2 regions of the Priestia sp. 53B2 genome follow, and region 2 is predicted to be linked to the other one. Evidence: riboswitches for the same ligand, from Rfam matches in the RefSeq annotation. Region 2 holds a riboswitch; the other holds the start of a gene.

Region 1 (7,399 bases), on a different contig from region 2:
TTATTTGTCATTTGTTTTTCGGTTAAAAAACTAATCAGCTCTCTTACAGCAAATGAACTGTAGCGTTCTTTTAACAGAATAATTCCAAGTTCCCACATCATTTCAGGATCTGCAATAGGTACGGTAGTAATATTGGGATCTTTCACTTTGGCATAAAGCGATTCGGGTAAAATAGCAATACCTAGTTCTGCCGCTGTTAATTCAATAATTAAATCCCATTGAGAACTTTTATACGTGATAGAAGGCACAAAGCCTGATTTTAAAGCATCTTGAATTAACCGGTCGTGCAGCGTAAATTCTTCACTGAACATAATGAATTTTTCATGCTCCAATTCTTTCATCCAGACGGAAGAACGTTTCGCTAAAGGATGGTTTTTATGCGCGTATAAAAGGAATCTCTCCTTAACGAACGGGTATACGTGAAAATTTTTATCATGACCGCTTGTGAGAGGAAGCATAACAATTCCCATATCTACACCAGCCTCTTCCACAAGTGCTTCAATTTTTTTTGCTCCAAATTCAATAAGCTCTAGAGATACTTTAGGGTATTGTTCATTAAATGCTTTTGCAATCTTCGGGAAAAACAAGGTCCCGATGAGCGGAGGGACTCCCATCTTGATTTGCCCTGTTTGCAAGTTCATTAAATCTCCCAACAAGTGAGGCATGTCTTTTAACACCGACAGAGCTTTAGTTGCCTGATGATACACGACTTCTCCTGCATCGGTTAGCTTTAATTCTCTTGTTGAACGATCAAGAAGCTCAAATCCTAGTTCATTTTCTACTTTTTTGACGGCTTTACTTAAAGCCGTTTGTGACAAATGAACTTGCAGCGCTGCCTTTGTAAAATTTTTATGATTCGCTACCTCTATAAAGTATTCTAAGTCTCTGATTTCCATGTGAAACTCCATTTCTGCAAACTGCTTATCCTTTTTCTTTACTCTTTATTTTAACCACTAAATTATTTACTGTAAATGCGCTGATTAAAAAGGTGGAGGATATATCCAATGAATAAAAACAGGGAAAGGAAATGAACTAAAGTTTCTGTCGAAATTGATTTATAAAACGAATAATTTTTTTATAGAGAAACATAGATTTTGCTACTAGCTGATGAGGGATATAAAGATTTTTGCATGTACGTTCGGGCAAAAATGCAAAACTTATCAAAATAACTGAAAGTCCAAAGGCTGCGGCTGTAATCTCTAGCCAAGAAAATATCATATTATTCCTCCTTTTACAAATCTATTAATAGAATATGTAAAAGTTTGTAAGGAGGTTGTGCGATAGACCTATAACGAGCGGCGTAATAAAGCTCCCTCTAAAAATAAAATTACGTCCAAGAACGCAGGGCCTGTGCCAAACGTTCTTGGACGTAATTTTATTTGCGCTCTTCAGCTTGATGCTCTTGTTTGTTTTGCTCAGTGAGACGTTTTTGATGAGCTTTTGTTTCTGCGCTTACGTGATTCGCATCATTCGGTTGATTCTTCTTTGAACCTCCTGCAGCGTTACTCATTAGACGACACCTCCAGTCCGGTTATGAAACATACCTATAGAATGTGCGTATTTACAGATTTTATACACTGCTATCGATATTACTGCACACGAAAAAAGCAAAGGTAGAGTCACTAAGACTGTTCCCTTTGCTTTTTTACTAAGCAACTTTATCGGTGGTGATAATTTTGTTAATCCAGTCTTTTCCTTCTGTAAACCTTGTAACAAGCATCGCTGTTACTGTATTTCCCGTACTGTTTAAAAGCGTAGCTGGGGCGTCAATAATTGTGGAAATGACCGCAATAATGGGCAGAACTTCTGGTGAAAATCCATAAATTGTAATAATTAACATTTCACCAATCATACCGCCTCCAGGGATTGCTCCCATTACGGCTCCAACTAAAAAGGCTACGCCTAAAATGCTCAAAATACTCGTAGCAGACGTCATATCTTTGCCAAACAAACTGAATAAGAAAACAATCTTTAGAATACCACCGATAACAGAACCATCTTTATGCGTGTTTGCTCCTAATGGAATCACCGTTTCAGCAATATCCAGCGGCACACCCATTTTCTTTGTTGCATCTAAATTGACCGGAATAGATGCAGCAGAAGAACAGGTAGCAATAGCGGTGATAGAAGGAGCAGCTGCATTTTTCCAAAACAGCTTAATTCCTGCTTTACCGCCAGCAATCCATGCATATAGCGTAAAGAAACCGAAATAGTAAACGATTGCAATTAATAAATAAAGAATAAATGCTCTAGCGTACCCTTGTAAGATCTTTGGTCCAAGTTCTCCTACTACAGTAGCAAAATAGCATCCTAAACCAATTGGAGCATAGTACATCACAATTTTAACAACCTTCATCGATACTTCTTGACCCGAAGTCAGAAATTTCGCCATAGGCTGTCCTTTTTCACCGGCCATTGTGGTAGCAATACCGAAAATAACGGCAAAGACAATTAATTGTAAAATATGCTCTTTCGAAAATAACTGAACAAAATCAGGTACAGTAAATGTGCTAACAAGCTGATTTAAAAGCGTCATTTTTTCAGCTGTATTTTCACTGTCACTCATCAATTCTTTAATGGCAGAAGTATCTACATTATGTAGCGGGTTGTAAAGTGATGCGCCTAAAAAGCCTAAAACGGCTGAAACAGCAGCAGTGGCGACAAACACAACGGCAATTCCTAGCATAATTTTACCAAGACGTTTCATTTCGTTCATGTTTGCAATCGCCGAAGCCACACTAAAAAAGACAAGGGGAACGATAATCATGAACATCAAATTAAGAAACAAATCACCAAAAGGCTTCACGACTGCCACATCGGGTCCAATAGCATATCCTGCTATCCCGCCAATTAAAATAGCGAGAAGCAGAATAAGCGATGATCTGTACGTTTTAAATACACTTAAAACCATAGCTAGATTTCCTCCAAACACCAATAGCTTCTTTACTACGCAAGAACAGCTATTATTTGCTCATTGCATACGTAGTAACGACTGGCTTTACATCTTTACGCACCAAATCTTCGTATGTTTCTCGCTCTACAGCAAGACGAGCTTCTCCATTTTTTACAAATACAACAGCAGGGCGCGGAATACGGTTGTAATTGCTAGCCATTGAATAGTTGTAGGCACCTGTAGAGGACACTGCTAATAAATCTCCTTGATTAACGCGCGGTAAATCAATATCCCAAATAAGCATATCTCCTGATTCACAGCATTTACCCGCAATTGATACTGTTTCATCTTTTTTATCCGTCACTCTATTAGCCAAGACAGCTTCATGTTTTGCATCGTAAAGAGCAGGACGGATATTATCGGTCATACCGCCGTCAATTCCTACGTATTTTCGTACACCTGGAATCTCCTTCGTTGATCCAATTGTATAAAGCGTTGTACCTGCTTCTCCTACGATGCTTCTTCCAGGCTCAACCCAGACTTCTGGAAGGGTATAATTCTGTTCAGTTAACGTGCGGCTTAGCTTTTCTGTCAGTGCATCTACATAATACTCAACTGGAAGAGGAGAGTCGCTTTCGGTATAACGAATACCAAAACCACCACCTACGTTCAAAACTTTTACTTCAAATTCCATTTTATCACGAATGCTGAATAAGAAATCAGTTAAAATATCAATGGCACGAGAAAAACCATCTACTTCAAAAATTTGCGAACCAATATGACAATGAATGCCTAAAAGATCGTAGTAAGGCTTTTCTAACGCAGAACTTACTGCTTTCATGGCTTGGTCATTGGAAAGACCAAATCCAAACTTGGAGTCTTCCTGTCCGGTCATAATATACTCATGTGTATGGGCTTCAATCCCTGGAGTAACACGCAGAAGAATAGATGCTTTCTGTTTGCGCTCAGCTGCTAAGGCATGCAAAACTTCAAGTTCGGTAAAGTTATCAACAACAAAACAGCCAATATTCGCATCAAGCGCCATTTCCATTTCTTCAATCGTTTTATTATTTCCGTGAAAATGAATGCGTTCAGCTGGATATCCAGCTTCAAGCGCTGTAAATAATTCGCCTCCTGAGACCACATCTAGTGACATATCAAGCTTCGTTAAAAGGCTAGCCATTTCCATACAAAGAAATGCTTTCCCTGCATAGGCGATTTGATATGAAAATCCGCTTCTTCGAAAGGCTGAATGGAAGGCCTTGCATTTCGTTTCAATTAATTCTTGATCGTAGATGTATAGGGGAGTGCCGTATTGTTTTTTCAGTTCGACCGTATCGCACTGCCCAATTTCTAAATGATTGCTGCTGTTAATTTTACTCGTTCCATGTAAGTACATAATCCGTATCCCTCCATTTAAATCATTCAACTATAACTTTGAACTTTGATGGTCAGTAGAAAAACACAAAAAAGACCCATGAAGTGATGTTCACGCGTCTTGGTTTCATAATAATAAAGTATTATTACATTCTAGGCATCAACATCTCTTCAATAGCTCTCCACAAACCAAATGGTTTGTGACAGCTCAGCATTTATTCAATACTGAACCAGTATATGAACACAATGGATGTTTATATACTTCGGCACGAAATCCCTTTTACTTATCTTCACAGACTCCATTAGTCTCCAATAAGTGACTCTTGATTTCATGCACCTCTATTCTCAGAGAGGAAAATTATATTTAAATGTAATTCCTATTATATTTCCTTTTCCTCCGTCTAGTCAATGAAAAGTTAAGGCATAGGAATATCAAAAAAAATAAATAAGAAAGCTATGAAGCTTCCAGATAGAATCCAAGCAGCCAGTGCTGTCTTCTGATGAATGACTAAAAGTGAGAACGTGACAATATTGAAGAGAAAAGAACACAGCAGCGACCATCCATAATGATGAGTGATACTGTGATTAACATAAGCAATGAACTCAATCACAGTAAATAAAAGCGCCCACAAAAGAATCCACCACAGCCGGCCGTTTACATGCAGCGGCAGCCTTCCTAAAAAAACCGGTATAACAAACGGATAAATAATTAAGGTTATTCCAAGGGAAACCATTAGGTGATCGGGTAGAAAAAGATGATCAATACCAACAGGGTGAAATACCCATACGCGGTGATGAAACAGCAGCACTTCATAAAGCAAATTCCCCGTGACCCAAAACAGCAAAGTAGGATAGTATTCTTGATACCTTCGCCACTTGCCAAATAGTAAACCAAGAATGATAAAAAATAATACAAATGAAGATTGCATACGCTCTCCTTAAAATAATGGTTACTTCTTTTTATTTACATATTATAGTGGTTTTATTCTTTCATTTTTTTATTCAGAAACCATAATAAAAAAGCGGTAAGCGCAGCGTTAAATATGCGCGATCACTATTTGTGGTTTGCTTCATCTCACTATAATCTCCGTAAAAGAACTTATTGCGCTTTTGTTTACAATGAAAGGAGCTATATGTCAAAGTCAGCAAGACTCAAAAATAAGCTCAAAATAGCTTCGCCTAGTATGTGACTTCTTTTTTTGCTATGCTAAAATTGCGTACATATAGCATGAGAATACTAGAAGAAAGAAAAGGGTGTTTTGGTATGAAAACATACATCGTAGTTGGAGCTGGGATACTTGGAGCTTCTACAGCATATCATTTAGCAAAAGCAGGAGCAGATGTGACATTGATAGATCGCAAGGATGCTGGTCAAGCTACTGATGCAGCAGCAGGGATTGTTTGTCCATGGCTTTCGCAGCGTCGAAATAAAGCATGGTACCGCTTAGCAAAAGGCGGCGCCAAGTACTATCAAACATTAATTCAGCAATTAGAAGAAGATGGAGAAACGGATACGGGATATAAGCGAGTAGGAGCAATTAGCTTACATACTGAGGAACAAAAGCTTGCAAAAATGGAAGAAAGAGCATATAAGCGTCGGGAAGAAGCTCCTGAAATAGGCGAGATTACACGTTTATCCGCTAAAGAAACACAGGCTTTGTTTCCGGTTCTTTCGGAAGAATACAGTTCAGTTCATATTAGTGGAGCCGCTCGCGTTAACGGGAGAGCTCTTCGAAACGCACTTGTGAATGCAGCGAAGAAAAACGGTGCAAAAATAATAGAAGGAAACGCAGAACTACTTTATGAAAATAATCAAGTAACGGGCGTTGCCGTAAATGGACAAACCCTTCTAGCAAGTACAACAATCGTAACAGCAGGAGCGTGGGCAAATCAATTACTAGAGCCTCTTGGAGTGAAATTTTTAGCAAGCTTTCAAAAAGCGCAAATTGTCCACTTGCATCTCCCTGATTTAGATACAAAAGACTGGCCCGTTGTGATGCCTCCAAGCGACCAATATATTCTTTCATTCGAACAAGGTCAAATTGTCATTGGAGCAACACATGAAAACGACACGGGTTATGACTTGAGAGTAACTGCTGGGGGGCTTCATGAGATTTTTTCAAAGGCCTTATCAATTGCTCCCGGCTTAACAGAAAGCACAGTCTTAGAAACAAGGGTAGGGTTTCGACCATTTACTCCAGGCTTCTTGCCAGTCATTGGGGCTCTTCCGGCTTACGAAGGAATACTCGTAGCGAATGGTCTCGGAGCTTCAGGTTTAACGTCGGGTCCTTACCTTGGTTCAGAGCTTGCTAAATTAGCACTTGAAATGGAAATGGAAATTGATCTTAGCGACTATGATGTAAGAGGAGCTATCGAGTCTTAAGCAAACAGAATGAATGAAAACAAATAGAAGTTCGCAAACTATAACTACTATATGATGAAAGGAAGTAGATTGTTTGCGAAAGATTATGATAAGTGCAGCAGCAGCTTTTTTATTTATGAGCGCGACGCCTGTATTAGCAGAAAACAATCCTCAGCCAGAAACAAAAGACGTGCAGCTGACGTCTCAGCAAAAGCAGGAACTGTCCGTGCTGTACAAAGAAATGCTCGCAAAAAAGAAAGAAATACTTTCAAAATATGTGGAGTACGGCGTGCTAAGCAAAACGGAGAGTCAAAACATTTCTTCACATATGGAAAATCGCTATCAACATATGGAGAAAAATGGTTTTGTGCCGAAGCGACACTGTCATAAAATGCATCATTCAAAGTAATTCATATTCACATAAAAAAGCGCCTTTACAGGCGTTTTTTTTATGTGAATGAATGGAAAATATCCGCTTCTTTATCTAGTAAATTCTAAAATCCTCATGTAAAATTAAGAGAATGAGAACGAGTAGGAAAGATGCTAGTGAGGGGTAGGTAAATATGAACGATGAACGAAAATAAAAAAATAGTCCGATTACATGCAGAAAATCATTCAGCTGAGGCGCTAGGAATCATATTTGCTTACAAACAACAAGATGACCATCTTGTTTACAGTATGTATAAAGGTGAAAGCGTTCATGAGCAAAAAATACCTCTAGAAGAATGGGTCTCGTATGAGCATTTTTTCGAAGCACTAAATAAAAA
Region 2 (7,399 bases):
CCTTATATTACGACCATTACAAAATTGGATATCGAAGGTGAAAAAGTGACTGTTGTACGCGATGTGGAAGGTGATTCAGAGGTTATCGAAACGTCGCTTCCACTTTTAGTAACAGCTCAGCAGGGACTGAACGAACCTCGCTATCCATCTCTTCCAGGGATTATGAAAGCGAAGAAGAAACCGTTGGTTGAAGTGGAATTGGATGATTTAGATTTAGAAGAAGATGATGTAGAAGCAAAAACAAAGACAATTGAAATTTATTTGCCTCCGAAAAAAGACGCAGGGCGCGTATTACAAGGAGATATAAAAGATCAAGTGACAGAACTGGTCAATTTACTGCATAAGGAAGCAAAAGTCATTTAATAAGTCAAAAGTCAAAACAATGGGGGTATTGCAATGGGACGCAAAGTGTTAGTTCTAGGAGAAGCACGTGATGGGGGATTACGAAACGTATCGTTTGAAGCGATTTCCGCAGCGTCTACTGTAGCTGACGGCGGGGAAATTGTTGCAGCGTTAGTAGGAAAGGACGTAAAAGCTTTAAGTGAAGAGCTTATTGCGTACGGAGCGAATAAAGTTGTTGTGACGGAGCATGAAGATTTAGCTGCTTACACATCAGATGGTTATGCTCAGGCGTTATTAGCCATCATTGAAAGTGAACAGCCTGAAGCTATCGTATTTGGCCATACGGCTCTTGGCAAAGACCTAGCGCCAAAACTGGCAGCTCGCTTAGACAAAGGACTTATCTCCGATGTGACGGATGTAGAAGTTGGAGGGGGTCAAGTAGTCTTCACCCGCCCAATTTATTCTGGTAAAGCATTTGAAAAGAAAATCATGACCGATGCTTTTACGTTTGTCACGATTCGTCCAAATAATATTTCACCGCTTGCAAAAGAAGAGGGACGTACAGGCGATGTAGAGGATTTAAATGTTGAAATCAAAAACCTGCGTACAGTTGTAAAAGAAGTTGTACGGAAAGCAACGCAAGGGGTTGATTTATCCGAAGCAAAAGTCGTGATTGCAGGTGGTCGAGGTGTAAAAAGCACGGAAGGCTTTGGACCTCTCCAAGAACTAGCGGACGTGTTAAATGGAGCTGTTGGGGCATCTCGCGGAGCGTGCGATGCAGATTACTGCGACTATTCTCTTCAGATCGGTCAGACGGGCAAAGTAGTCACACCAGATTTATACATTGCCTGCGGAATCTCAGGAGCCATTCAGCATTTGGCCGGCATGTCAAATTCAAAAATTATTGTTGCCATTAACAAAGATCCTGAGGCGAATATTTTTAAAGTAGCTGATTACGGAATCGTTGGAGATTTATTTGAAGTGGTGCCTCTGCTAACGGAAGAATTTAAAAAGCTGAAAGTACAGTCTGCGTAAGAGGCTGGGACAAAAGTATTTTAGACGAAGTGAAAAACGAACCATTGATCAAGATGTTTGATTAGTGGTTCGTTTTTTTGTTAGGATAAACGTAGCTTTCATGTGTGTGGGTCTTTCTAGCAGTTGATTGGAGGGCAAGGCGAAGACTCCTGCAGAAAGCGAATTCTTGCACAGAAATCAACTGCGGTGTCACAAGCGGTTCAGCCCTTGTATTTGTTCGTCTTTAGACGGGATTCATTTCGTTATGTCTCAACCTCATGGAAAACAAAATTTTCTACGTATGTTTTTATGTGAATTGTACAAACTAGAGCGGAGAATAAACAGTATAAATGTAAGCAAAAAGTTAGCAAACCTTATTTGAAGGTGATATACTGTGAGTAGAATTTGGATATTGCATATATTTAGGAGGAATTAAAATGGCTATTGCACATGCTACAGATAAAAACTTTACAGATGAAATTAAATCAGGCCTAGTGCTTGTTGACTTTTGGGCACCATGGTGTGGCCCTTGTAAAATGATTGCTCCAGTTCTTGAAGAAATCGATGGCGAACTTAACGATAAAGTTAAAATCGTGAAAGTAGACGTTGATGAAAACCAAGAAACGGCTGGAAAATTTGGTGTTATGAGTATCCCAACTTTAGTATTATTTAAAGATGGAGAGAAAGTTGACCAAGTAGTTGGTTTCCAACCAAAAGAAGCATTAACAGAATTAATTAATAAACACGCGTAAGTCAAAACCTAGCTCAGGCTAGGTTTTTTCTTTTTCTCCACTTTTTCTCTTTTGGGAATACTTTTATTTAGCGAATATGCGTTCGTTTGTTTTATACTAGATGTAAGGAACACCGCCATAAATCAGGCTTATGTGCATGTATTGTAAGGCAGGAAAGAATGTAGGTTACGCTTCATAAGCGAATGTATAGATGGACAGAGTAAGAGAAGAGGAAGGAGAAAAATATGAACGATTATTTAAAAGAAAAGCTGGCTATTTTACCGGATCAGCCCGGCTGTTACTTGATGAAAGATAAATATGGAACGGTCATTTACGTAGGAAAAGCAAAAGTATTAAAAAATCGAGTGCGCTCCTACTTTACCGGATCTCATGACGGAAAGACGCTTCGACTTGTAAACGACATTGTCGATTTTGAATATATCGTCACATCTTCTAATTTAGAAGCACTTATTTTAGAAATGAATTTAATTAAAAAGCATGATCCAAAATACAATATCATGCTTAAAGATGATAAGGGTTATCCCTTTATTAAGATTACAGCTGAAAAACAGCCCCGACTTGTTATTACAAGAAAAATAAAAAAAGATAAAGGGAAATACTTCGGTCCTTATCCTAACGTTCAAGCTGCAAATGAAACAAAGCGGCTTCTTGATCGCATTTATCCATTAAGAAAGTGCTCTACCATGCCAGACAGGCCTTGTTTGTATTACCATATCGGGCAATGTCTAGCTCCTTGCGTAAAAGAAGTAAAAGAAGAGCAAAACAAACAAATTATTGAAAATATCACGCGGTTTTTAAATGGTGGATATGAGCATGTCAAAACAGAGTTAACTGAAAAAATGTTAAAAGCTTCAGAAGAACTTGACTTTGAACGGGCTAAAGAATATCGAGATCAAATTGCTCATATCGAAGCGACAATGGAAAAGCAAAAAGTAACGTTTAATGATTTTGTTAATCGAGATGTGTTTGGCTATTCTTATGATAAGGGCTGGATGTGTGTTCAAGTTTTCTTTATTCGCCAAGGGAAATTAATTGAGCGAGAAGTTTCTATGTTTCCTTTTTATAAAGAGCCAGAAGAAGATTTCTTAACTTTTATCGGTCAGTTTTATGCCAAAAATATTAAGCCAAAAGAAGTGATGGTTCCAGCAACGATTGATGCAGAGTTGGCTGAGAAATTAGTAGAAGTAGAGGTTCAGCATCCAAAGCGAGGCAAAAAGAAAGAATTAGTAGAACTTGCGTGTAAAAATGCAAAAATTGCGCTCGGTGAAAAATTCTATTTAATTGAACGAGATGAAGAGCGCACGGTTGGCGCAGTTGAACGGTTAGGAGAAGAGCTTGGAATTGCCGCTCCTTATCGGATTGAAGCATTTGATAATTCAAATATTCAAGGAACAGACCCAGTTTCTGCGATGATTGTTTTTGTTGATGGGAAACCGGAAAAGAAAGAATATCGCAAATATAAAATTAAGACCGTAAAGGGACCAGATGATTACAGTTCCATGAGAGAAGTAGTTCGCAGACGGTATTCCAGAGCGTTAAAAGAAGGTCTTCCGCTTCCAGATTTAATTGTTGTAGATGGAGGCAAAGGGCATTTAGCTGCAGTACAGGACGTTCTCGAAAATGAATTGGGACTTTTAGTGCCTACAGCAGGTCTTGTCAAAGATGATAAGCACAGAACCTCCAACCTGATGATTGGTGAGCCTCCTCAAATCATACCGCTTGAACGCAATAGTCAAGAATTTTATTTGCTTCAGCGAATTCAAGATGAAGTTCACCGCTTTGCGATTACCTTCCACCGTCAAGTGCGCTCTAAGTCCGCTTTTCAGTCCGTTCTGGACGACATTCCGGGAGTGGGAGAAAAGCGTAAAAAAGCTTTGTTAAAGTATTTTGGTTCGGTGAAAAAATTGAAAGAAGCAACGGTTGAAGATATTCGGAATTCAGGTGTTCCTCAAAACATTGCTGAAAAAATTTATGAAACATTGCAAAAATAGTCTTGAAATAATAGAAAATATTTGATAAGCTATTAACTAATTTCATACGACACTTCATCAAATGAAGTGAAGATAGAGGTGCAAATTTAATCAGTACGTATCAGGAAGGGTATGAGCTCTTATGAATGATGCGGAAAGGGAAATTTGCCGAAGTGAACATTACCTCATAGTAATGATTGCTGGTTCTGCGTTGAATAAACGTAGGATTGTCAAGATGTAGATTCTTGGAGAGCTATCTCACGGCAGTGGACGGTTATGTTTTATAATTTTCGTTCGTTAAGCAATGAGAGCTCATCTCATTGCTTTTTTTATTGTCTGAGTAAAAAAAATTAGCTTCTCATCATCCTGCATATGCAAATTTATTGAAAAGGAATGAACAAAATTATGGCATTAATCGTTCAAAAATTTGGTGGAACATCTGTTGGTTCTGTTGAACGTATCCAACATGTAGCAAACCGTGTTATCCAAGAAGTAGAGCGCGGTAACCAAGTAGTTGTTGTTGTATCGGCAATGGGCAAAACTACAGATGCACTGGTGAAATTAGCAAGTGATATTACGGGCAGTCCAAGCAAACGCGAAATGGATATGCTTCTTACAACTGGAGAACAAGTAACGATTTCCCTGTTAACAATGGCTCTTCAATGCAAAGGGCATGAAGCAACTTCGCTAACAGGTTGGCAAGCTGGTATTCAGACGGAAGCAGTTCACAGCAATGCACGAATCCAGCACATTGACACGACTCTTATTCAAAGCCAATTAGATAGAGGTCGAATCGTAGTAGTAGCTGGATTCCAAGGCTGTTCAGAAGATGGAAGCATTACAACATTAGGTCGAGGCGGCTCTGACACGACGGCAGTAGCTCTTGCCGCAGCATTAAAAGCTGCAAAATGTGATATTTATACAGACGTAACAGGAGTGTTTACGACAGATCCGCGCTATGTAGAAGATGCTCGTAAGCTTCACTCTATTTCATATGACGAAATGTTAGAATTAGCCAATTTGGGAGCAGGGGTGCTGCATCCGCGCGCTGTTGAGTTTGCAAAAAATTATCAGGTACCGCTAGAAGTGCGTTCAAGCTTAGAAAATGAGAATGGAACGATTGTTGAGGAGGAAGTTTCAATGGAACAAAACTTAGTCGTAAGAGGAATTGCGTTTGAAGATAATATTTCACGGGTGACAATTGAAGGGTTAAACAACGAGTTGCAAACTCTTTCTACTATTTTTACAGCATTAGCAAAAGAACAGTTAAATGTGGACATTATTATTCAAAACGTAACGGCTAATAATCGTCTCTCTATCTCATTTTCTATTAAAACCGTAGACGTAGACGCCGCTCTTGCCGTCTTAAAAGAGTATAAATCTACTTTAGGATATACGCGTATTGAACATGAAAGCGGTCTGGCTAAAGTATCAATTGTCGGCTCTGGCATGATTTCTAATCCAGGCGTTGCAGCCGAAATGTTTGAAGTGCTGGCAGGAGAGAAAATTGAAGTGAAGATGGTCAGCACGTCTGAAATTAAAGTATCTACAGTTGTACCGCACGCTGATATGGTAAAAGCTGTTGAGACGCTTCACGTAGCATTTGAATTAGAAGAGCAGCAAGCAGTGCAAGTATAAAGAAGAGAAAAAAGACGTGGTATCTCCACGTCTTTTATATATACGTATTTCCTACTTTTTATAACGCTCCGCGCGTGTTTCGGTAGGTAAGATATCTTTTCGGTCCCACTGCACGGAAATCAGCACTTTTCCGTTCTTTTCTTTATGTGTTAGGTAGGCTTCTGTTAGGCAGTTGTTTTGACGCTGAATCTGTTCAGCCACAAATCCTGACTCAAGATGAAACGAACAAGTTTCCTGCTGAAATCTTTTGCTGACCACATCACCTGATAACTCAAGCTCTAGTGAATATTTATCTTTTTTTGCGAGCGTCAGTGTTCCCCAGGAAGCTGCTTTAAAAAAAGCGACGATTTCATCCATTGTATTTAACGGGTATTTCCGCGCAAGGTGTTTTCCTGCCCAGTATGAAATGGTATTCGTTTCGTCTCCAAGAAGCTCTGGAATTAACACGTCACGCAAAAGGCTGTATCCGAAATATGAAACGTGATCAAGAGTTCTCTCTGTTTCAGCTGTGACATTAGGTTCTGATGTTTCCATCGTCTCTTCAAGTTCTTGCTGTGATTCTGTTTGTAAATTGCTCATGCTTTCCCCTCTTTCTTTACTACTATTATATACAAATCTAAAAAACCTCTCACGCATTTTTTTAATAAAATGTAAGAGGATCTTTATTATGGTAAAAAGAGTTAGATGTAAAGATAAAAAATCCATAATATACCTTTTAAAAGGGTACTTTTACCTGTGTAAATGTTTTGTGAACTTGTTTACAATAAAAGTATAAAGTAAACGCTTACTTAGTTGTGGCAAGCAATATTATAATAGAAAGAAAAAATCTGTAACATCAATATAGTAAGCGTTAACAAATATAAAATTTTATAAATTTATATTTTATAGAAGATTTAAATATCTTGCCTTGACGCTCTTAATCGATGGGAGTAAAATTAACCTGTCACATACTTTATTAGGAAATGCAAAGGTTTTCATTTCCTCTATTCACGATTAATCTATTTGTCTAGTGGGAGTAAGAAAGTTCTTCACAAACTATGTTCATTTAACTAAGGGGGGTCTACGCAGATGGCGGCAAACAGAGAGTTTCAATATCGGAGAATCCATTCATTACTTGGGGTAATACCAATCGGGATTTTCTTAACACAGCATTTAGTTGTGAATCATTTCGCGACAAAGGGAGAAGAATCATTTAATCAAGCAGCTCACTTCATGGAGAGCTTACCTTTCCGCTATGCTCTAGAAATTTTCATTATTTTCTTACCAATCGTTTTTCACGCAATATACGGTCTTTACATTGCATTCACTGCTAAAACAAACGTTAACAACTATGGGTTTTTCCGTAACTGGATGTTTATCCTTCAGCGTGTTTCAGGTGTAATCACACTTATCTTCATCACATGGCACGTATGGGAAACCAGAATACAAGCTGCGCTTGGAAAAGAAGTAGATTTTCAAATGATGGAACGAATTTTAAGCAACCCGGCAATGCTTGCATTCTACATAGTTGGTGTTGTATCTACGATCTTCCACTTTGCAAACGGTCTATGGTCATTTGGAGTTAGCTGGGGGTTAACTGTAACACCACGTTCTCAAAGAATTTCAACTTATGTGACATTAGCAATCTTCTTAGCACTTACATTTGTAGGTGTTCGTACATTATTCGCATTTGCATAAAATTAA

The links. A riboswitch is a leader RNA that binds a small molecule or an ion and turns the genes downstream of it on or off. The one in region 2 is predicted to bind lysine.
Region 1: linked by a shared signal. The riboswitch ahead of lysA (diaminopimelate decarboxylase) and the one ahead of ACN6NE_RS08225 (aspartate kinase) in region 2 are both predicted to bind lysine.

The regions. Positions count from the first base shown of each region.
Region 1 covers NZ_JBLZXA010000027.1:508,212-515,610, forward strand. The annotation lists gene ACN6NE_RS23095 (hypothetical protein) at 1-34, shown strand, start outside; gene ACN6NE_RS23100 (LysR family transcriptional regulator) at 1-896, opposite strand, end outside; gene ACN6NE_RS23105 (hypothetical protein) at 1,033-1,218, opposite strand; gene ACN6NE_RS23110 (hypothetical protein) at 1,376-1,510, opposite strand; gene ACN6NE_RS23115 (dicarboxylate/amino acid:cation symporter) at 1,649-2,911, opposite strand; gene lysA (diaminopimelate decarboxylase) at 2,964-4,292, opposite strand; lysine riboswitch at 4,438-4,620, opposite strand; gene ACN6NE_RS23125 (CBO0543 family protein) at 4,687-5,199, opposite strand; gene ACN6NE_RS23130 (NAD(P)/FAD-dependent oxidoreductase) at 5,535-6,653, shown strand; gene ACN6NE_RS23135 (YckD family protein) at 6,727-7,041, shown strand; gene ACN6NE_RS23140 (PAS domain-containing sensor histidine kinase) at 7,203-7,399, shown strand, end outside.
Region 2 covers NZ_JBLZXA010000008.1:936,577-943,975, reverse strand. The annotation lists gene ACN6NE_RS08245 (electron transfer flavoprotein subunit beta/FixA family protein) at 1-363, shown strand, start outside; gene ACN6NE_RS08240 (electron transfer flavoprotein subunit alpha/FixB family protein) at 397-1,377, shown strand; gene trxA (thioredoxin) at 1,794-2,108, shown strand; gene uvrC (excinuclease ABC subunit UvrC) at 2,333-4,099, shown strand; lysine riboswitch at 4,165-4,342, shown strand; gene ACN6NE_RS08225 (aspartate kinase) at 4,484-5,716, shown strand; gene ACN6NE_RS08220 (YslB family protein) at 5,768-6,295, opposite strand; gene ACN6NE_RS08215 (succinate dehydrogenase cytochrome b558 subunit) at 6,785-7,393, shown strand.